Regions from separate parts of the Shewanella sp. GutCb genome, predicted to be linked through region 1. Evidence: riboswitches for the same ligand, from Rfam matches in the RefSeq annotation. Region 1 holds a riboswitch; each other region holds the start of a gene.
What was found. Region 1 has a riboswitch for thiamine pyrophosphate ahead of CXF86_RS22070 (TonB-dependent receptor). Riboswitches for the same ligand answer to the same signal wherever they lie in the genome.
Positions count from the first base shown of each region.

Region 2: linked by a shared signal. The riboswitch ahead of thiC (phosphomethylpyrimidine synthase ThiC) and the one ahead of CXF86_RS22070 (TonB-dependent receptor) in region 1 are both predicted to bind thiamine pyrophosphate.
Region 3: linked by a shared signal. The riboswitch ahead of thiD (bifunctional hydroxymethylpyrimidine kinase/phosphomethylpyrimidine kinase) and the one ahead of CXF86_RS22070 (TonB-dependent receptor) in region 1 are both predicted to bind thiamine pyrophosphate.

Region 1 is NZ_PJBL01000106.1:142,057-149,614, reverse strand. Features, by position in the region: gene CXF86_RS22070 (TonB-dependent receptor) at 1-1,945, opposite strand, end outside; TPP riboswitch at 1,997-2,128, opposite strand; gene CXF86_RS22065 (YcfL family putative periplasmic lipoprotein) at 2,250-2,639, opposite strand; gene CXF86_RS22060 (PaaI family thioesterase) at 2,689-3,159, opposite strand; gene CXF86_RS22055 (PaaI family thioesterase) at 3,152-3,655, opposite strand; gene hinT (purine nucleoside phosphoramidase) at 3,652-4,008, opposite strand; gene CXF86_RS22045 (helix-turn-helix domain-containing protein) at 4,196-4,609, shown strand; gene CXF86_RS22040 (hypothetical protein) at 4,689-5,036, opposite strand; gene CXF86_RS22035 (helix-turn-helix transcriptional regulator) at 5,206-5,841, opposite strand; gene CXF86_RS22030 (bifunctional protein-serine/threonine kinase/phosphatase) at 6,105-7,558, opposite strand, start outside.
Region 2 is NZ_PJBL01000022.1:7,624-15,181, reverse strand. Features, by position in the region: gene thiE (thiamine phosphate synthase) at 1-659, opposite strand, end outside; gene thiC (phosphomethylpyrimidine synthase ThiC) at 662-2,680, opposite strand; TPP riboswitch at 2,830-2,928, opposite strand; gene CXF86_RS13195 (hypothetical protein) at 3,097-4,143, opposite strand; gene CXF86_RS13190 (PAQR family membrane homeostasis protein TrhA) at 4,514-5,203, shown strand; gene CXF86_RS22940 (DUF3861 family protein) at 5,447-5,611, opposite strand; gene CXF86_RS22935 (DUF3861 domain-containing protein) at 5,626-5,760, opposite strand; gene CXF86_RS13180 (RecX family transcriptional regulator) at 5,865-6,674, opposite strand; gene CXF86_RS13175 (PhzF family phenazine biosynthesis protein) at 7,089-7,558, opposite strand, start outside.
Region 3 is NZ_PJBL01000012.1:5,651-13,208, forward strand. Features, by position in the region: gene CXF86_RS07135 (ABC transporter substrate-binding protein) at 1-492, opposite strand, end outside; gene CXF86_RS07140 (ABC transporter permease) at 519-1,370, opposite strand; gene CXF86_RS07145 (ABC transporter ATP-binding protein) at 1,363-2,130, opposite strand; gene thiD (bifunctional hydroxymethylpyrimidine kinase/phosphomethylpyrimidine kinase) at 2,130-2,987, opposite strand; TPP riboswitch at 3,087-3,183, opposite strand; tRNA gene CXF86_RS07155 (tRNA-Asp) at 3,693-3,769, opposite strand; tRNA gene CXF86_RS07160 (tRNA-Asp) at 3,852-3,928, opposite strand; tRNA gene CXF86_RS07165 (tRNA-Asp) at 4,014-4,090, opposite strand; gene CXF86_RS07170 (TIGR03503 family protein) at 4,223-5,539, opposite strand; gene dnaQ (DNA polymerase III subunit epsilon) at 5,550-6,278, opposite strand; gene rnhA (ribonuclease HI) at 6,351-6,830, shown strand; gene CXF86_RS07185 (LysR substrate-binding domain-containing protein) at 6,851-7,558, opposite strand, start outside.

The sequences.
Region 1 (7,558 bases):
AAATTTGGTATGCATCTGATGTAGACTCGTTACTATCCGAGTAATAAAAATCACTCTTACCACTGGCATTCACGTTAGCAAACCAACCAGCATCGTTGCGATAAGTCGCGCCAACACTAAAGGTAAAGTTAGGGGAATGCGCTAGCTCACGGCCAGAAAGATCGACTACGGTGCCATATTTATCTTCGTACTCGTAATCACCATAAGCGGTTTCTAACCAACCTAAACTGGTGTAAAGCTTTAGGTTATCGGTTGCATACCAGTTGCCGTCAAGCTCAGCACCATAGTTATGAGAACTGCCTGCATTTTCGGTAAAGAGAATAAAATTCCCCTCTTCGCCAGGTACTGTCGATTGTTGCGATGCCGCGACTTGTTGATCTTGTCTATCCATAAAGAATACCGACAGATTAGTGCTTGCTTGACCATCAAACCAAACCGACTTCAAACCCACTTCGTAGTTATAAAGAATTTCAGTGTCGTACTCTTTTTTATCGGCGAGTTCACTCGGCAGTGACATATTAAAGCCACCCGCTTTATAGCCTCTCGCCACGCGGATATATGACTCGTGGTTTTCACCGAGTGCTTTGCTTAACGCAATATGCCCGCCCCACATGGTTTCGCTTGGCTTAAATTCGTCGCCATCTGAATCACTGTATTCACTATCTCGACGCTCTGTCCGCAGTCCTACCGACAAAGCATAGCCCGAACCTAGGTCTGAATCTAATTGACCAAATAACGCATAGTTTTGCGCCTCGTATTCCGCACTTAACTGACTATAAGTATCCATAGTCTCATTGTCTTCTTGTAGATCCATTGCGTATACACCGACGAGCCAGTCAGTACTGCCCGCAAATATACGGCCTGATTCAGTTGAAGCTAACCTAAACTCTTGCGTGATGGTCTGCCTGTCGCCTTTCTTATCCCAGTTATACTCATATTCACAAGGGCTACCATCGCAATCTCGACTGTCCCAATAATCAGGGTTAGCCCAGTCACCGTCATAGTTATGGTGAGTTTTTGACTGTGCCAGAGAGGTTAATGAAGTCAGTTCAACATTTTCAGCACCAGTGTAAATAAACTTTAAAACGGTGCCGTTAGTACGTTGCTTATCAACGCCAGGTGCATCCGTTAACGTATCAAAACCGTTATTATCTAATGTCCAAGCATCATATCCATTATCGTAATTTGCATGTAAGTAAGTCAGGTCAATTTCTAGTTCTTCAGTCGCGTACCAACGTAATTTTGCGCGACCAGTGAATTCATCACGGTTATTAGTATCGCTCTCACCAAGATAAAGATTATCTCGATAACCATCTTGCTGATGCTGTTGCAGCGACACACGGTAAAGCAAGTTTCCAGAATCGGTTAATGGACCCGAGCTAAAACCACTAAAGGTCTGTAAATTATCATCGCCTAGCGAGATCTCTGCACCATTTTCAAATACGTCGGTAGGATCATTACTTTTAAGGTAGATAAGACCTGCTAACGCATTAGCGCCATAACGTGTACCTTGAGGACCGCGTAATACTTCAACTTGTTGTAAGTCGTACATGCTTGAAGCCATGCCTAAACCGGACAAATCGATATCATCAACGATAAAGCCAACAGAGGAGTTAGGTGCGCCTTGATACTCTTCTTGCTCACCGACACCACGAATTTGGAAGTATTTGGGTCTTGAGCTACCACCGGACCAGTTGAAATTAGCAATTGAGTTTAAGATATCTTCAAAGTGCTGTGCACCTTCATCCTCAATTTGCTGCTGATCAATAACGGTGACGCTTGATGGCATTTTTTCTAGCGATGTGCCCCGAAAATCAGATGTCACAACCATGACTTCCATCTCATCAACAGGTGTTTCTGAGTCAGTATTGGCAAACGTAGGTGATGAAACTAGCGCAGCCATGACGGCAACCGCTATAGGAGAATAAGTTTTTAGATTTAACATAGGACCTCAAATTAAAATTTTGAGATCCGGCAACATAAAGAAGCGTTCGGGAAATGAATTGTGGCCCATTCCTACGCCGGTATTAGCCGGATCAGGTTCTAAGGGTTCGTTTTTCAACATCTCAGTTAAAATCCACAATATCCAACTTATGGTTTATAGACTTTAACACCCCTTGGCGCGGCCGATTATACATGAATTTCACAAACTGATGACAGTCTTCTTAACGTTTACAATCTTTATGCATAAAAAAACGTCAGCTTTGCTGACGTTTTCATAACAAATATAATTTCTAATCATCTACATATTAATTTGAAAAGGCTTTTCTTACATATAGCTCAAAGCGAGTTGCGTTAACATTAGGCGCAACCGCTGATACTTGTAGCTGCTGCTTGCCATGCAATTTTACTGACTTCCAGCTTACGCCTTCATCATCAATCGTCATGCCACTGGTATCAAACCAAGTGAATTTATACTGCAAGCGCAAGTCAGTAGAGACCTGACTAATAATCGTGCCCGTGCCTTGTAAAAAACCACCTTCAGGGCGCGCCATTACACTTCGTACGGTGACTTCTTTACCAAAGCTGTTGTTATCAACACGCACTTCACCTTTAGAACCCACCATTAAGCCTGCTGTGTGTGGTGCACAAGCCGCGACAATCAACGCTGTAAATAAGCCTAAAATCAATTTTTTCATTTTGTTCCCTAGAATAAAATCATTCAGTGTTAATACAAGGATAGCTAAGTTAATCTATTAAAAAATGGGCTCTTGCCGTCGCAATCAAGTGTTTACGATTAGTCTGCCAACAAGTAATGCTCACGTTAGCGACTCGTCGACCTTGGCGAGTGATCTTACATTCAGCAAAGCTACCTTTATGGTAGCCAGCTCTGAGATAATCAATTGAGAAATCAACTACTTTTGGTACTTTAGTGGTCTGCATAAAGACCATTAGCTGCACAATGGCTGACATTTCCATAAAACCTGCGATAACACCACCATGCAGTGCAGGTAGTACTGGGTTACCGATATTATCATCTTTTGCTGGCAGCTTAAAAACTAGTTCATCGCCAAAACGCTCAACACCCATTCCAATAAACTGGGCGTAAGGCACATGTTCAAGCAAGTGACCAAAATCATTTAGTTCCGTTGCTTTTCGTACGATACTTTTGAAATCTAACTTTGTCGCATCAGATTCTGAATGACTCGGGTTAGTCATGACGCGGCTCTCCCATCAGTGCTTGTCTAAACTCTTCGCCAACCATTTCTGGACTAATTCGCATAAACGAGCCTACCGCATTAGCAATGGGATCATCGATTGAATCTTGGTAAGCAATAGCACGAGTAAAAGCGACGCTAGATGACAATTTATAACACTCTGCAAAACCATAGACTGGCTTAAACGGTTCAGCAGGTTTCATGTAATCAACTCGCAGATCAAGCGTTGGTGAGATCTCCAAAGCACCAAACTGATAAAAAATAGAACACACGACAGCGCAGCCACTGGCCGTATCCATCAATGTTGTTATCACTCCACCGTGGATCACACCAGTGTCTGGGTAACCAACAAGTTGAGGATCATAAGGCAGCTCAATGAGCACATGTTTATCACTGCCCTCTAACACCTTAAGCTTTAATTTTTGGCACTGAGTAAGTTGCCCAACAAATCGACTTGCCATCTCCGTTAACGGAAAAACATCGGCAGCTTTTTTCATCGTTTTTGACTCAACATAGGGCCTAAAGAGTGGCCTCCGACTAAATGCATGTGAATATGGAAAACCTCTTGGCCTGCGTGTTCATTACAGTTCAAGATCACGCGATAACCGTCTTCTGCTATCCCTTCCTCGCGAGCCAGTTTGGCCGCAACAGACATCATTCTTCCCAACGCTTTCTCATCGGAAGCCTTAATATCATTTATTGTCGGGATCAGATGGTTAGGAATAATCAATATATGCGTCGGTGCTTGTGCACTGATATCTCTAAATGCAGTCACTAGCTCATCTTGAAATAGGATATCTGCTGGAATTTCACGTCGAATAATTTTGCTGAATATGGTTTCTTCGGCCATTTTATTGCTCTCATAAGAATAAGTTAAACCTAGTATACTCGAAAAACGGCATCTGGCGATTCGCGTTTTTATGCGTTAAAAAGTCTATTTGCAATGATTTGAGTGCCAATTGAACAGCTGTATACACAATATGATTGACTTTAGGACCATATCCATTTTAAATAAATAAAAAATTACAGGACTCATCATGCTCACCGCTAAAGAAACCGCACTGCTTAATGCTGCCGCCGAGCTGATAAAAGAAAATGGCATGATCGCGCTCAATATGTCCGACGTTCACAAAAGAGCTGGTTACTCACGCGCTGCTCAATATCAGTCATTCAGTGACAAAAACTCACTACTTGCCGCACTTAGCATGCGTGAACTGGTGTTGAATACGTATGCGTTAGAAGAACAGCGTTACTCAGATCTTAGCGGGGATTTTTCAGTTGTTTTAAGACCTGTTGTGTATCGTTACCTCAAATTATCAGATCGACTTATGATTGACTCAGCTTTTAACAATATGCTTAAAGAAGTGAGAAAGTTACCTGATGAAGAGCAATTTATATTTTGGAAAAGAGGCTTTGAATTTTTAAACAGTGAACGTGAGCAAGACAAGTAATATTAGATTTGGTGCTCGTTATATGTACATGGCCAAAACAACACCGCTTTCCGTTGATTTGGCCCATAGATTATCCAAGTTAACTCTGTTCCTTAATCAGGTAAACAACGCCATCTTTTTCATAAACATTTTTAACTTCATTACCTTCCCCAAGCACCACCACTTTATCGCCTTTATTGGTTACCGCATTACCGGCAGCATCTAGCACAATAGCTAAGCCTAATGCTGAAAGCAGTGGCGTATGATAAGCATGGTAATGAAGATGACTTCTAGGAATGACAATCACTTTTGCACGTTTATAGGACTTGTAGGGCTTATTAACTTTCTGGCATTTCACTCCACCCGCCCTATCACAACCGACAGTGGCCGCCTCAGCAAAAAACATTACCGATAAAATAGTAATAACCAACATAATAACTTTAATCATATTCATCTCTTTCGATCTCATAGTTTAACCACGAAAGCGATAATACCAAATGAATACACAACTGTATAGCAATGAGTTTAGTTGTGATGGTAGTGATAAAAAAGGCACTTAAGTTGAGCGCCTAACAATATCAGTAAAGTCAATGAGAGCTTAATCCCATTGAAGAGATTTATTGAATGACTTCATGGGTATTCATTTGTGCCCAAGCGATTGCTTGGCCGCGGCTAGAAACTCCAATTTTTCTAAAAGCACGATATAAATGGGTTTTAATCGTACTTTCACTCACAAATAGTTGATTGGCAATATCAATGTTGGTACTCCCTGAACGCAGGACCTGCAGTACTTCACGTTCTCGGATAGTCAGAGCGTCTGACTCTTCATCAGTACTGACGTTATGAACATCTTGTTGATTAAAATCGTCTGGAATACAAGTTAACCCCTGAACTATTTTGGCCATGCCTAAACCAATAGTGTCTAATGAGGCGCCCGAATAGAATAGACCCGCTGTAATATTGCTTTGAACTAAGAATTTGGCATCTACTTGTTGAGGATAATGCAGGAACACAACCCGAGCCCCACTCCTCTCTTTATCTAACCTTCGTTGAATTTGATAGGCTTTTGGGATATCTACACTAGAGAGATCAATAATGACCAGACTTACTCTGTTTTCAGTAAAATAATCGATAACATTATCTGGAATAACATTATGAATTTTAACTAAAAATTGTTGAGGCCATCGAGTATTGAGCAGATCGACTAATATTTGTGATCGGGTTACAATAACCCAGTGCATAACTTTAAACATTTAACTCTCCATGTTTATATGGTAACCATCCTTGTATCTATTAGTGTAATACAAAATTCAAATAATGAACTAACGAAAGAAATTCAGCATTGAATATTTATAATTTTCATACTATTTTTGCTATCGAAAATCCAGATTGTATACCTCCATAGTCTGTTAATAAAATACGCTCGTCGCTGTTATAAGCCCTCTTCCTTTGAGACGTCAATTCATTCAAAAATATAGCAAGCCAATCTTGAGTACAACTCAAGATATAACCCATCTTAAAACAGGGCAAGTAGTACGGCCAACAACCCAAAAAATACAGTCAAACATTGCCAAAAAAGCAATGGTTGACGATCAATCAACGGCGATTTCACGGCTGATTGCTGCCAATGTGTTACCGGCTGAGTCATCTCAAACAACCATTCACGGCTGTCAGCTTGGCGCTGCTCTGGCGCAACACTAAGCCCCTTTTTAAGGGCTTTATCCATCCAGATTGGCACCAGCGGATTAATGTCATAACTGGGGGTATACTTAAGCCGTAAAAAATCCTGTTTTGTTTTACAGTGCGACTGCTTTCCATCGAAGGGTAATCGACCCGTTAACATCTCAAACGCTATGACCGCAATAGAATAAAGATCCGCTTTTTGATTAACTTGATAACCCAATATGCTCTCTGGGGCTGAATAATCTGCAGTACCCAAGATTAGGTCTCGTGGTAAGGGGCTGGTGATCTCAGCAATACCTTTAATAAAACAGGCGCCAAAATCGATGATCTTCAGCCGCCTCTCATTGGTCAACATTAAATTGTCTGGCTTAAGGTCTTGGTGCAGTGTTTCTTTACGATGAAATGCTCGTACCCCCGCCTCTAGCTGTTTTAACAGCTCTAATACCTCTTGAACTTCAGGTGCTGGATTGTGTTTAATCCATTGACTCAACGAATGACCTGCAAGGTATTCGGTTAAATAGTAGAGTGCCGACTTCTCTCTATCTCGATCGATTATCGACACCACATAAGGGCTATTAATACGTTTGCCAATCCAGCTTTCAAGCAGAAATCGCTCTATGTAGGCCGCATCATCTAAATAGTTGATAGACGGTGTTTTCATACACATCAAACTCCCTAGCTCATTTTTAACTAAATAGACTTGGCTCCTCTGGCTTTCGTGCAACACATCAACCACCTTGTAACCGTCTAACGTCATACCAATGCTGAGCGGTGGTGGAAATGGCAGTTTAGATAGGCTTTGATAAACCTCATCAATGTTTTTATCCGGTAAGGCCTCGATATGCAGCAGTTGGCAACTAGCGTTATCCTGAGAACGGTAATTGAACGCGTTATCAACCATCGCCATACAAAACTGATCACAATCTTCATCGGTAAATCCAGCACTTTTCCCTGCATCATAACGACTTTGGGAAAACTGCTGCAGTCTTGCCTCAATTTCGACGTCGGTAATGACATCATGCACACCATCTGTGGTGAGCAAATACAGATCGTCCTTGGCTATTGCTAACATTCGGTAATCTACGTCAACGTTGACATCTAACCCCATGGCTCGGGCCAGGTACTGCTGGTTTTTCCCCACAAGGCTGGTGTGATCATGGCTAAGTTTATCAAGCGTGCCATCGCGGTAACGGTAAACTCTTGAGTCCCCAACATGAAACATATGTAGATGGCAGGATTTAAAGACTAATGCGCTAAAGGTACATACGTAGCCCCGCCTGGCATCGC
Region 2 (7,558 bases), on a different contig from region 1:
AAACTAGAGATCCCTGTCACTTGGTAGCAAACAAGCAAATCGCGGGCATGCTCTTGGTGCCAATGTGGCCCTTTATCGCCCCCTTTAGCCAGTACCGATGTCGCTAATAAAACCGCAATAGAGGTTGCCGCCTTTATACTTTCATCAGCTGTCGATAATGGACGCCCAGCTAAAATCTCCAACTCACTCACATTAGGCGTAATTAACGTCAGTAAACCTTTAAACGGACTAAAATCGAGTTGTGCACCTTTAGCCAGTGCGTCGCCGCAAGTCGCTATCATCACAGGGTCAAGAATGACGGGTACAGTTAGATTATCGCCTTGCCATTGCGCGAGTTTGTCCGCTAACCAGCTTGCAACGATATTAATCTGCAGCTGACTTGCCAATAAACCAATTTTAATTGCCTTTGGTATGAGATCCGCTGCTAACGTATCAAGTTGCGCCACGAGCATCTCGTCAGAGACCGCCTCAACCGCTGCTACCGTCACCGAACTCTGTGCCGTGACAGCGGTGATCACGCTGCAACCATGTGTTTCAAGATCAAGCATGCTGGCCAAATCGGCCTGAACCCCTGCACCGCCGCCGCTATCGGAACCCGCAATCGTCCACACTAATGGACGATTGCTCGTTGGCAGTCGGCTAGAATTAACCTCAGCCATAACTACTCCTCTAACGCGACGACTTTACTTTCAGCGCCAGTGCCAGCTTCGTGATATAACTCAGCGCCCTTGGCCTTAAACTCAGCTGACATCTGCGCCATGCCACTGCTAATATCACTATCCGAAAGCGCTGATGTTTCAGCTTGACCGCTATAGGCTTGATACTCTGCGGGTGACTTAACTTCGACCCCCTTTGCTTCAACTTCTAACGCCAGCTTCTCTTGCGCTGCGGCGTAGTCGCGAACCTCTTGGCTTATTTTCATTGAACAGAACTTTGGACCACACATAGAGCAAAAGTGAGCCACTTTGGCTGACTCTTGCGGCAGTGACTCATCGTGATAAGCGCGAGCCGTTTCAGGATCCAAGCCTAAGTTATATTGATCTTCCCATCGGAACTCAAAACGTGCTTTTGAAAGTGCGTTATCTCGAATTTGTGCACTTGGGTGACCTTTAGCAACATCGCCAGCATGAGCCGCAATCTTATAAGCAATAAGCCCCTGTTTAACATCGTCTTTATTAGGTAAGCCCAGATGCTCTTTTGGCGTCACATAGCACAACATTGCACAGCCATACCAGGCAATCATCGCCGCGCCTATCCCAGAGGTAAAGTGATCATAACCAGGCGCTATGTCGGTCGTTTGCGGGCCTAAAGTATAAAAAGGCGCCTCATCACAAATATCTAATTGCTTATCCATATTCTCTTTAATGAGGTTCATTGGAATATGGCCAGGCCCTTCAATGATGGTCTGAACATCGTATTTCCAGGCAATTTTAACCAGCTCGCCTAAGGTCTCGAGCTCCGCAAATTGAGCTTCATCATTGGCATCAGCAATCGAGCCCGGACGCATACCATCCCCTAATGACAGTGAGACATCATAAGCTGCACAGATCTCACAAATATCTCTGAAATGTTCATAGAGGAAGTTTTCTTTATGGTGCGACAAACACCATTTAGCCAGAATAGACCCCCCGCGCGATACGATGCCCGTGAGGCGTTTTGCGGTCATGGGTACGTAACGCAGCAATACACCCGCATGGATAGTAAAGTAGTCAACGCCTTGCTCAGCTTGCTCTATCAAGGTGTCGCGGAATGTTTCCCAGTTAAGATCTTCAGCAACACCATTCACTTTTTCGAGTGCTTGATAGATAGGCACGGTTCCAATGGGGACAGGAGAGTTGCGGATAATCCACTCTCGGGTTTCGTGGATATAACGACCGGTAGACAAGTCCATTACCGTATCAGCCCCCCAGCGGGTAGACCACACCAGCTTTTCAACCTCTTCTTCGATAGAAGAAGTCACTGCTGAATTACCAATATTGGCGTTCACTTTCACTAAAAAGTTACGTCCAATAATCATCGGTTCAGCTTCAGGATGATTGATATTTAACGGGATAATGGCTCGACCACGAGCAATTTCACTGCGAACAAACTCAGCAGTGATTGGCTCATCGATAACGGCGCCAAAGCTTTCGCCCTTATTTTTTTGAGTTAACATAGGGTCGGTCACCTCTGCCATTGCCATATTTTCGCGAATAGCGATATATTCCATTTCAGGGGTGATAATCCCTTGGCGGGCATAGTGCATTTGCGTTACGCGCTGACCTGACTTTGCACGGCGAGGAGGCACTAACGACTCAAAACGTAAATGGTCTAAACCATCATCGGCCAAGCGTTGCTGGGTAAAACCAGAGCTGACAGCGGGTAACTGTTCGGTATCATTTCGTTCAACGATCCAGTTATGACGTAATTTATCTAAGCCTTTGTGCACATCAATATTGGCATCAGGATCTGAGTAAGCCCCAGCACAGTCGTATACTTTCAGCGGTGGGTTAGCTTCAAATACAGGATTTTTCTCATCACCACTGAGCAAAGTGTCAGCTTGATGAATTTGGCGCATACCGACGTTAAGATCAACGCGGCTACCTTGAAGATAGATCTTCTCGGAATTTGGGTGTTGTAACGGTTTTAGGTTATCGATGAACTGTTGAGCTTGAGCTCGGGTTTCGCGGCGTTTAGACATTAGCAAACTCACTATTATAAAAATGAAGTTGCTTGTCAGGAGAAATGAGTAATTGAAAGTTGAAAATGAAACCGCGTCATAACGCTAATTCCAGATGCACTTAACCACCGAAATGTGACTGCTAGCAGCATTAATACAGCCGATACTATGCAGTTATTTCGCTTGTTACCTACGCAGGTTCTAGCCTGATCAGGTTCAACGGATCCCGAATAAACGGTCTCAGCCTTATGGCACTCCGACAAGATGAGCCGGCAGTATAAGCCTAACAGTGACTAAGAAACAAGTACAAATCATTCACAAACCTCTGTTATGGTAAATATTTTTATTGACTCATAGCTTATTGATAATAATACAAATAATTTAATATTGCATATTAAACTACTATTTATCATGAAAAATTATCACCTCAAAAACGACTATTTTCGACTAATCATTCTCTTTTCTAATCGTGCTGAGATAGCGTCATTAATCGCTTTTTTAACTTTATCGCCACCGCAGTTAAAGGGGTAACCGATATTTTCTGCGTAAGGGTTAATTTGGGTCGGCACCTGCACTATTCGAAAGCAGGTATCACCGTGACGTACGATACGGTTAGGATCGAGTCGATGATCTGTCGTGGGTATTTTGCTGTACTCATCTACCTCAGGAAAAACTAACTCTACCATGTCACCATCCATCTTACTCAAAGAGTGCGGCCCGCTATATTTATTGGCTTTATCGACAATCAGTGCGTCTAGTGCGGCATCATTTTTTCGTTGAAGATAGGATTGAGCAATAGCCATTGCACTACGGCGAGGAACGTACGTCGGCAGGCTCTTATTGATTCTTATGTCCGTTTTTTCCGATAAATCCGTTGTCGGCAGTATGGCTTCAATGGTGTTGTCAGCCTCCATCGCGGGTTCATGTACTGGCGATGTCTCGACAAGTTCGTCAGCCTCGGTGGGGTTGTCGCTATCTGTTGGCGAATGACGTGGCGATCTCACCTTAGTTGTTGAGCTGTCGATGCTATCCATCACCTCATCTTTTACCGGTTTAGCTTCGACATACAGGTATGATTGGATTTTGATTGGGGCAACAGTTGTAACCTTTAGCGTTTGTCTCACCCAAAGCTGATTAATAATACCAATCAATACAATGTGCAGTAAAATAACCCATATGAATGATTGAAACAGCTGAAATGAACGCAAGCAAGAAGAGCGTTTCACGCCGCCTTTATCACGATTATCCGCCTCAACAACGACCTCAGCGATAGAGGTTGATTCCGCAGCGGTGTTGATACCAAACATAGGTTTAACTAGAGGATGGCTGACCGGGAGCTCAAACTGTTTATCAGCCCTAATGACCGCCAAAGTTGCACTGGCTTCCTCAGTGCTTACCGATAAACTGAGCAGAGGTTGTCCTTTGCCATTCTCTGCTGCAAGCGCAGTAAAAACAGGTGCTGAGGATCTGCTAACTGATTTCATCCGATGAATAACTCTATAGTCCATAAGGTTCAATTAACGCCATGAGAAGACAAGGTTAACCTTAATAATGGCGTTATTTATAACGATTGACTCATGCTGATTTATTTAACATGAAGCTTGTTTGTGGCTGGTTAATTAATTAAGCTAATTTATCAATGAATAATAATCACTTAAAACATTAGATACCGCTTTATTACAAAAGTTCAACATCGAGTGTTATTGTCTTTTTTTATCATTGATCATCACTAATGTAATGGTGATTACATTGGACCTATTTTAAGCTAACACGTGTACGCTAAACTATGACTATTATCATTAAAGCTGATACACTGCAGCTAATCGTGGTCAAACCAGAAGTCATTTACGCCTTATGTCTACTCAAGAATCAACCTTGTCGCCAAAGCAAACCCTAGTATCAAGTGCTAGTTATAGCGTTAAAGAAGAGCTAGCAAACAGCTTAAGTCATGGGTTAGGCGTTGTGGCAGGTGTTATCGGCTTGATTATGTGTATTTTAAAAGGCTATGAGCAATTAACTTTTGTGCAAATGGCAGGTGTAGTGATTTACTGCGGCAGCATTATTTTGCTCTTTCTTTGCTCGACTCTATATCATAGCGCAACAGATAAAGCTTTGAAGCATAAATTAAAAATTGCCGACCATTGTGCCATCTACCTGTTGATAGCGGGTACCTATACCCCTTTAATGCTGATTAGTTTAGAAAATGAAAATGGCAACGGAAATGCCAACTTGGTGCTCATTGCCATTTGGTCATTGGCAATCGGAGGCATTCTTTTCAAGACACTCTTTATCACTCGCTTTAAAGTCTTCAGTCTAGTCTTGTACCTTGCCATGGGTTGGCTTTGTGTCACCGTGATGAAAGAGTTAATTGCAGGAATGTCGCCATTAGGCTTTAACCTTCTCATTATTGGCGGGTTATTTTACAGTTTAGGGATTGTTTTTTATGTTGCTAAACGCATTCCCTACAACCACGCGATATGGCACTTGTTTGTATTAGGTGGCGCCATTAGCCACTTCCTCTGCGTTTACTTAACGGTCATTTAATCGTGTATAAATGGTCTTCATTGTGTAATGACAATATAATACTAAATGACTGAGCTCTTATTTTAGACAAGGATTTGTTAGCGTATTGGCTTGATGTAGCGTAGAGGGTATTAGTCTATATATCGCGATATAGCTTTCTTCGAACAAAGACGACTTGTTAGCTTAGAGCCCCTATAACATTAACACTGTAGATGTCAGTCTCATCGATAAGGAAAAATAGACCACTTTCCTCCGGCAGCGAAACTATTTTTCTTTTACTGCACTTTTCACCATACTTTTTATATGTTGCATAAATGTCTTAAAATGGGGCATAAAATCTAAAAACAACGCATGTTTGCAATGTTCAATCATCACGGGACCTAATAAGCGTAGCGCAACAGCAACCTTAGTTGCAAGAGAGTCTTCCAACCCACTGCCTTTCTTTAAGTTTCTACAGCCTTGAACAAATCTTCTCTATCTTGTAACTCAAACTGTCGTGTTTTCCCCATTTCCTCTAGCGATACTACCTCTTCAATGGTGACGCGGTAGCAATTATCACTTCGAATTTTAGTGGTCATCGTTATTGCCTCTAGTGTTAGGTGCTTATCGATATATTACTGTTTACAATATTTAAAATCACAATACTGAGTACCATAATTGTTTCTTTAACGGTTTCTTTTAGTTAGTCATCATCCGGATTCATTGCTTCTTTTATTTCATCACTGCCGAACCCTTTCCGGGATAAATAGGCGTACGCTTTCGACTTTCCTTTATAATCCGATAAGTCATAGCGCTTTTTCGCCAACTCTTTTTTACAACTTTGATAAAAGTCGACATCTTCTGATAGCGTTAATTTGTACACCGTATCTTCAAAGTCACTCACATCAATCAGTCGCTGCTTTAATTCTTGCAAGATCAAGGTTTCGCCTTTACCTTTGTTAAATAGCTTGATTATTTCCGTTGTTAAGTCAACTTTGTCTGCTTTCACCGCTAATTTACTGCGCAGTGTTTCACGCTCTGGATGTTGTGATAATGCGTGATCTATTTCTACGCGAGAGAAACCTTTAGTGGTCATCTGCGTATAGACCTTTTCTTTGTTGGTGCCATAAAAGTTATCAAACTTGCTTAACAGCCTAGAGGTGGCCATCTCAAACGCATCGACTTTTTGCTCGTCCATTACTTGCTCTATCGCGGTATCAATGTCGGTGACGGGAACGCCGCGCAGTTGTAACTTACGTCTTATTGCGCCTTTACCGAGTTCATTACTAAAGGCTACCTCGCAATAGCGCACCGCAAAGTCAAAGTCATTTTTTAAATATTCGTTCTCTATTAGTTTGGCGAGGACAATATCAATCCATTCTTGGTTTTCGGTTTTCCGTTCAAGCTTGGTCCGAATTTCATTAATGGTAAAATCTTGCTGACCAAGGTGCCAATAGGCGCTATTGAAAACGTTATCGATAGTTTTGGCTTGACGTAATGGTTGGCGCTGCATAACAAATTGATCTTAAATTAAAAAATAACCAAAAGCAGTGTAGCAGATCCCCGCGTTGTTGAGTACGCACTAGGTGTATCTTCGTACTCGAATACGATTTGACAAAAACCATATATGCCCCGGTTAACTCTGCTTGTATTAGGGAATGTGTGAGAAAAGTAGATGCAGATAAACAGCATATAAACGCGTCTTTACCCCCAACACTTCTTGGGCATTTTGATAGGCACTTACCCTAACCCACATCTTTACATCAGTGGGTTAGTGCTTAGGCTTTAATTCATGAAATTCTGATTAGGGAATGTAAGAAGCTTACGGTGTCGCAACGCCTTAATAACAAATAAGATTGGTTGGAAAAAGTGCAAAGAGTCAAGATGGATGTTAAATTTTACATTTATTATCAAATCGTTACACTGCCTATACGTATAAAACCCCTTTCAACGTAGTTATCGCTGAACCAATCAGTTTCACTCGATTATTTGGCAATAATTCAACATCGACGAAACCACCACGGGCAGAAGCTTGATAGCCTTTAAGCTTGTTTTTCTTAAGCTTTGCTTCCCAATATACAGCTAAAGCACAATGTGCTGAACCCGTAACTGGGTCTTCATTAACACCAACCCAAGGAGCAAAATACCGAGAAATAAAATCAAATTCACTGGATACTGATTTTGCAGTAATGACAACACTACGGCCCTTTAATTTCTTTAAGCCATCAAAGTTTGGGTTTAACCCCAACAGCGTTTCCTCGCTGTCAATTTCGATAAAAAATTTTGAATCGAAGTGACCCAAAAAAATCACGTGTTCTGGATTGATCCCAAGAAGATCTAAGAGCTCTACATGGCTAGAAATACCCGGATTGATAGTGGTTGATGGAAAATCCATTT
Region 3 (7,558 bases), on a different contig from region 1:
TCCAACATTGATGATTTTTATCTCAGAGAAATCCACACCCTCTGTTTTTAACATGGTGCCAATGGTCGCTTCTTCGTTACCCGCAATCGAGATCCCGACTTTCTTACCTTTTAAATCAGCCAGTGAGTTAATGTTTCCATTATCAAGCACCATTAAGGTATTGAGTGGTGTCGCAATCAGTGTCGCAGAGCGGATCAGTGGCAATCCTGCAGCCACATCGATGGTTAAACTGGTTTGATAGGATATCGCTAAATCGACATTATTAGCGGCCACCAATTTGGCTGGCATACTGGGATCCGCAGGCTCTTGAATGGTAATGTTCAAGCCTTCTTCTTTGAAATAGCCTTTTTGTTGAGCAATCACCACAGGGCCATGATTTGGATTTACAAACCAATCCAACATTAATGTCATCGCTTTATCTTCAGCACTCGCCATCAAGGAGTAACTTGCAATAAGCACAGCCATCGCTCCTTTAATCATGATCTTTTTCATTTGTTTAAATCCCTTACGCTATCAATCTATTTATCGTGTTGCCACGGTATGAGTTTTTGAATCAGTACATCAGTGAGAAAATAAAGGCTGACGGATAAAGCAGCAAGAATGAATAAGGCGGCAAACATTTCATCAATCATCATTCGAGCATTAGCTTGCAGCATTAAATAACCAAGCCCTTCACTTGATCCTACCCACTCCCCCACCACGGCACCAATAGGCGCAACGACCACTGCAACACGGATCCCAGACGCTAATGAAGGTAAGGCAGCAGGCAAGCGAACGTGTTTAAGTAACTGCCATTTTGATGCGCCCATGGTGTGCGCTAAATCGAGGTAACCGGTTGGAGTATTACGTAAACCGTCGTAACAACAAGTTGTCACCGGAAAGAAGATAATCAGCGCCGCCATCACGATTTTTGACGCAATGCCGTAACCTAACCACAGCATTAAAATCGGGGCGATAGCAAATACAGGAATGGCTTGGCTCGCAATTAAAATAGGCAATAACCAACGTCGAAGTGGGTCAAACAGCAGCATTTGGAGTGCAAACAATAACCCCATAGAAAGGCCCAAACCAAGACCAAGAATAATCTCTTGCGCGGTGATCCATGAATGGAATAACAACACATCGTAACGCTGTATTAGTTTTTCAAACACCGCTATCGGACTCGGAAAAATGAAACTGGGCAACGCGAAAATCATAATAACAAACTGCCATATCGCCAGTATTACAGCAGCACTGACGATGATTCTTCCTATCGATTTAGCGCTTTTCGGTAACGCTTTTGGCTCTGCCCTCTCCGTTTGTAACACAATCGTTTGAGATGCAATGTGGTTGTCGGAGTGCTCATGATTGATTGAAAGTAGCTTAGACATAGTCAACCTCCAACGTATCAATGATCTGTTGCTGAAGAATCGCTAGCTCCGCATCAAATTTTCGTGGAATGGTTGAGTTTGGCACCGGTAAAAGCACCGCTGAGGCTGGTTGACCTTGCATGATATAAATCGCATCACTTAATCTAAGTGCTTCTTGCGGATCATGCGTGATGAGTAATACGGTTTTACCCGCCAAGACTTGGACTGCAAGCGCTTGCAGTCGATGGCGAGTAACCGCATCTAACGCAGAAAAGGGCTCATCCATTAATACCATCGGCTTGTCTTGCATTAACGTTCTTGCTAACGCCACACGCTGACGCATTCCTCCAGACAGTTGCACGGGCATACTCTGTTCATGCCCTTTTAATCCAACACGCTCTAGCAATTCAATCGCGCGGGCTTGATTGGCATTAAATTGAGTGTTCACCGAAAATTTGTGAGCAAAACAGACGTTATCAAGTACGTTTAACCACGGCATCAATAGATCTTGTTGCGCCATGTAAGCAATGTTGCCTTCTAAGCATTCTCCCCCATCAATGTGAATGTCACCCGACCACATCACTTTATCTGTCAATAAACCTGCCATATAACGCAAAATTGAAGTTTTACCACAACCACTTTTACCCAATATCGCCGTCCACTTTCCTGCAGCGATGGACATGTTTAAACCCGACATAATGGCCGCTGCGCTGTCTTTGTATTGCAAAGTGCCATTTGAGATAACTGCACCGAGGCTGTTATTACATGGCTCTAGCTTCATTACGACTGCCCTTGAGTGTTTAAGACAAAAAAGTGATTCACGGGCCCATGTCCTTGTCCAATATTCAACTCATCAGCATGGGCAATCGCTTGAGTAATGTAGTATTTGCCCCGTTTTACCGCCGCTGATAATTCATGCCCTTGAGCTAAGTAAGAGGCGATTGCAGAAGATAAGGTGCAACCTGTTCCGTGTGTATTGCGAGTTTTAATCCGCTCCGTTGATAAACGCTCAACATTGTCGGCAAGGATCAGTAAATCAGTGCTGTTGTCATCGGTTTCTAGGTGGCCACCCTTTAGCAAAACAGATTTAGCGCCTAATTGACGAAGTTCGTCGATCATAGCAATCATTTCATCTTCGTTTTTGGGGACTGAGCAGCCAATTAGCGCAGCGGCTTCTGGCAAATTAGGGGTAATGACATCAGCCAGAGGGAGCAGTTCCGATTTAAGGCTATCAATGGCAGAGGAGTGGAGAAGAAGATCACCGCTGGTTGCGACCATGACGGGATCAACTACGAGATATTTAGGGGTGTACTGTTTAATTTTTTTAGCGACAGAACGAATGATATTTGAATCACTTAACATGCCAATTTTTACGGCAATCACATTGAGATCCGAAAATACGGCATCAAGTTGTTGCTCGACAAACTCTGCATTGATCGGGTAAATACCCGTAACCGCTTGTGTATTTTGTGCCGTTAATGCCGTAATAACAGAGCATGCATAACAGCCAGTCGCTGAAATGGCTTTAATGTCGGCTTGAATACCGGCACCACCACCGCTGTCTGAACCGGCAATGGTCAATACAATAGGAGTCGTAACGAATGGAGTTAAAGATGCTGTGGTGACTAATGAAGACATATTTATTTCCCTAACTAACAGTCAGGAAAAAACAGTCGTGTGAGAATAAATGCGCCAAAAGGTGCTATCTCAGCAAAAGAAACGGATCAGGAAGAACGCCTCAAATGACCATTAGTTCCCTACGTCAGTATTAACTGAATCAGGTTCAACGGGTTCATTTTATGATCTCAGCCTATTGGCTCCCCGACTAATCACCACACACTATCATTAATCGATTTGTAAAGAGCATGCTTTTTGATGAGAATGCTAACTGAGTTAACTAATTATCATCTTATGCATTCGATTTGGATACTAATTAAACAATATTTCTGCGCAGTTAAGAAAGCTTTGACGCTTCGTCAACTTGCCATGCCAAATAAGACATTCCCACCCTTGGCGGCCAGATTTAGGAGGTACGAGTCCAAGAATGGACGAAGGTAGAATAATGCAGGAGCAATTACCGAGGATGCCAGAGCCGAGAATAACGATTAGCTTCAATCTCCCCATCTTGCCTATAGGGTTTTAATTCCCGCTGAATGCTCAAACTTTTAATGCAACGGGTATTACATAAGAAAATATCGGATTAGTTAAACTGAATATATTATGAATCAGTAACGGCTCTTACCAGCATTGGGGAATGTGAGTTAGTGCAAATGCCTGATGGGTGTACGAAGCGGCTATAAACGAAAAAAGCCTCATCTTTCGATGAGGCTTTCGTCTTTATGCTGGCGGAGTGGACGAGACTCGAACTCGCGACCCCCGGCGTGACAGGCCGGTATTCTAACCAACTGAACTACCACTCCTAACTCTTATAAAAACTAACTAAATTAGCCTTTATACTATTTATTATGTCACTAATAAATAGTTTGAAACTTGACACTAAATTGGCGGAGTGGACGAGACTCGAACTCGCGACCCCCGGCGTGACAGGCCGGTATTCTAACCAACTGAACTACCACTCCTAAACTCTTATAAAAACTAACTAAAGATTAGCTTTTATTCTATTCATTATGTCACTAACAAATAGCTTTAAATTTAGCACTTGATTGGCGGAGCGGACGAGACTCGAACTCGCGACCCCCGGCGTGACAGGCCGGTATTCTAACCAACTGAACTACCGCTCCACATCAAGTGCGATGAATAATACGTAGACTGCCAAACTCAGTCAATCATTTTTTGCGTCAACCATGACTAACCAGCTAAAAAATGACCAATCCCGATATTCAACGCTTTGCAACGGCTGTCGCGGTGGTTAATTATCCAGCTTTTGGATCATCGAAATCTTCAGGCATCGATAAATCAATCTCGTCCAACGCTAATGTCATTTTCTGTTGCTGACTTTCTTTATCCATTCTCGCCTGCGTCGCAGCGAGTGCTTTCTTTAAGTTACTGCGTTTACGAACAAACAACAAAACCAATATGCCTAAAATAAACAACACCGTATTCACGGTTATCAGCCAAAACACCGCTTCTTCTTTTGCTGTGCTTTCAGCTTTTTGAGCTTGGAGATCTGCTTTAGCGGCGAGTTCTTCAGCTGACGGTGGTGGTTCTGGCGGTTTAATAAAATTAAAAAACAGTTCCGGTAACGTCAAGTAGATCTCTCGGCCGTTTTGGGTGGTGCTGACCGCCGTGAGCTTTATTCTATAGCTGCCAAAGTCATTCACCTTGCGTAGGCTATACAAGGTCTCGGGGCTATTTATCTCGGAAACCGTGACTTGAAGACGCATTCCCGCAGGCCCTACGATTTCAGCTTCAACATGAGTCTCAGCCAAAACCAGTTCATTTTCATCTACATTGATCCGCAGATCCCACTCACCTGAATCGAGGTTTTGTGGGGCAACAATATCGACAGCAATGGGTCGAGTTGACAACCTAAAGGGCTCAGAATACTTACGTTCAAGCACCGCATTTTTAGCCATCACTTGCAGTGTGTAGCTGCCCCAAGCCTGGTTTAGATTCAGTTTACTGGTGAATACACCGTCATCGGGTCGCTCGTCTAATGACTCGCCATTATCGCGATAGGTCCCCACGATAACGCTACCGGCTGCAAAGTTTTCATCGGCTGGATTATTATCACTGATAAATTTTGCCGTCCAGCTCATTAAGTAATCTAACCCGGGTAGGCGTACCTTTTGCTCGTCACCTATCAAGCGGGCGGTGAGTTTTAAGCGCTCGCCTTGGTACAGCGGCTGTGGGATCGGATCTACATCAATGGACAGCACTGACACTTTATCGATGACAGAACCTTCAACCACCTTACCGATTAACTGCCAGGGGCCTGGCATTGGGTCTTTGATAGTGATCATGTCGCCAGTTAGGCCATCCATCCATTTAACATGCTCAGGATGACGACTGATATACCATTTACTGCCGTCAGGTTGCACGATAATAACCGGTGAGCTGCCGTATTCACGATGGATAAGTAGCGTGACACTGTCGACCATATGGTCAATTCTAAATCGATTTTTTAACTCTGATGCCTGCGATGAAAGCATCACTTCGGCGACGGCACAATGAGTTATCATTAGCCCCAAATATGCCATCACCACACAAGTTGTTACGCGTTTAATCATAGAATGAGGTCTATCCTCGCCAAATACACTGTCCAGATTTAGCAACTAAATCGAGTCGCTCTTCATGTCTAGTTAGTTCATCGGCCGTTGCGCTGATCACTTTAAGTATTGCGCGGTCTCTAGGCAGTTTATTTATACCTCCGCCTTCTTGCCCTGCTTTCTCACTCGATAGGTTAAAGTTTGTTTGCCCACCAGTCATGATGAGGTAAACGTCAGCTAAGATCTCAGCATCGAGCAATGCGCCATGGAGATCGCGACGTGAGTTATCAATGCCATAACGCTTACACAGAATATCCAGGTTATTCTTCTGACCTGGATGCAGGTGCTTTGCTATCGCAAGTGAATCGAGAATTTGACAGATATTTGCGGTTTTAGGCCCAACAGGCTGTAACATCGAAAACTCATGGTCCATAAAGCTAACGTCAAAGCTGGCGTTATGGGCCACAATTTCAGCACCATCAATAAACTCAATAAAGCTTTTGGCTATTTGATGAAATTTGGGTTTATCCGCCACAAACTCATTGGTGATCCCGTGAACCTCAATGGCCTCTGGGTCGATAGGCTGTAACGGATTAATATACTCGTGGTAATGTCGACCCGTTAACTTGCGGTTAATGACTTCAACACAACCAATTTCAATAATTCGGTGACCAAGATGAATGGCACCACTGGATTGGTTCATACCTGTCGTTTCGGTATCAAGAATAATCTGACGTTTAGCGCTTGAAATAATATTCATGTGAATTAATGCATTTCTCAGTTAAATTTTTTGGGTATACTCGCCCAGCACTTTAGCTATGGTACCAACTTGATGACTGGACTGAAACAGATCTCTATCTTTACCGACGGTTCTTGCTTAGGCAACCCTGGACCTGGCGGCTACGGCATTGTAATGAAGTATAAAAAGCAGACCAACGAACTCGCCGATGGTTTTGCGCTAACAACGAACAACCGCATGGAGATGCTCGCGCCTATTGTGGCATTAGAAGCATTAAAAGTCCCCTGCCAAGTGATCCTAACGAGCGATAGCCAATATATGCGCCAAGGGATCACACAGTGGATCCATGGCTGGAAACGCAATGGGTGGGTCACTTCAGCCAAGCAACCGGTAAAGAATGTCGATTTGTGGCAACGTCTCGATACGGTGTCGCAATTGCACAAAATCGACTGGCGTTGGGTTAAAGGGCATGCTGGCCATATCGAAAATGAACGTTGTGATGACTTAGCCCGTGAAGCTGCTGAGAAAAAACCAACTCAAGAAGACAGTGGCTACTTAGCACAACAAGCTTAACGGCGACTCAGTTATAAAAACTAACTATCAATGTTTAAAAAATCTTGGCAAAAAGTGGTGAACGCGCTGCCAATTGCGCTGAATTTCCGGCTTTTATGATGGATCCGATAAAATTTTCGCTCAAGCAACAGCCCATCGACATGGATAACAGCGAGCTCTTTACGGCTGATCTCTTTTTCAAGGGTTAACTCTGAGAGCACACCAAGCCCCGCCCCCTGATTCACGGCTTGTTTAATTGCATCAGGCGTTGAGAACCTAAACTTTTCTTGTGGCTGCATATCAAGCATGTTGGCTGCATTGACAAAACAATCACGGGTGCCTGAGCCCTCTTCTCTCATCACCCAAGACTGACTGGCTAATTCATGCGGGCTCACTGTTTTCCCCGCCAGAGGATGCTCTGGCTGGCAAAAAATCAATAAACGGTCTTTATGCCAAGCTTCAACGGTAATACGGCTATCGAGACACTGCCCTTCAATAAAGCCCATTTCACTTCTAAATTCGAGCACCGCATTAATCACCGCTTGGGTATTATCAATATCAACGTTAACCATTGTGTTGGTATGCTGCAGACAAAAAGCCACTGCACTTTTTGCTAATAAATAGTTGCCAATGGTTGAACTAGCACTGACATTAAGGTCACCGCCTAACTCAGTGCCTGCAGGAGAAAATGCATTTTCTATCTGATCTATTTTGTGTAGCGCATCGGTTGCCAGTGGCAGTAGCATACT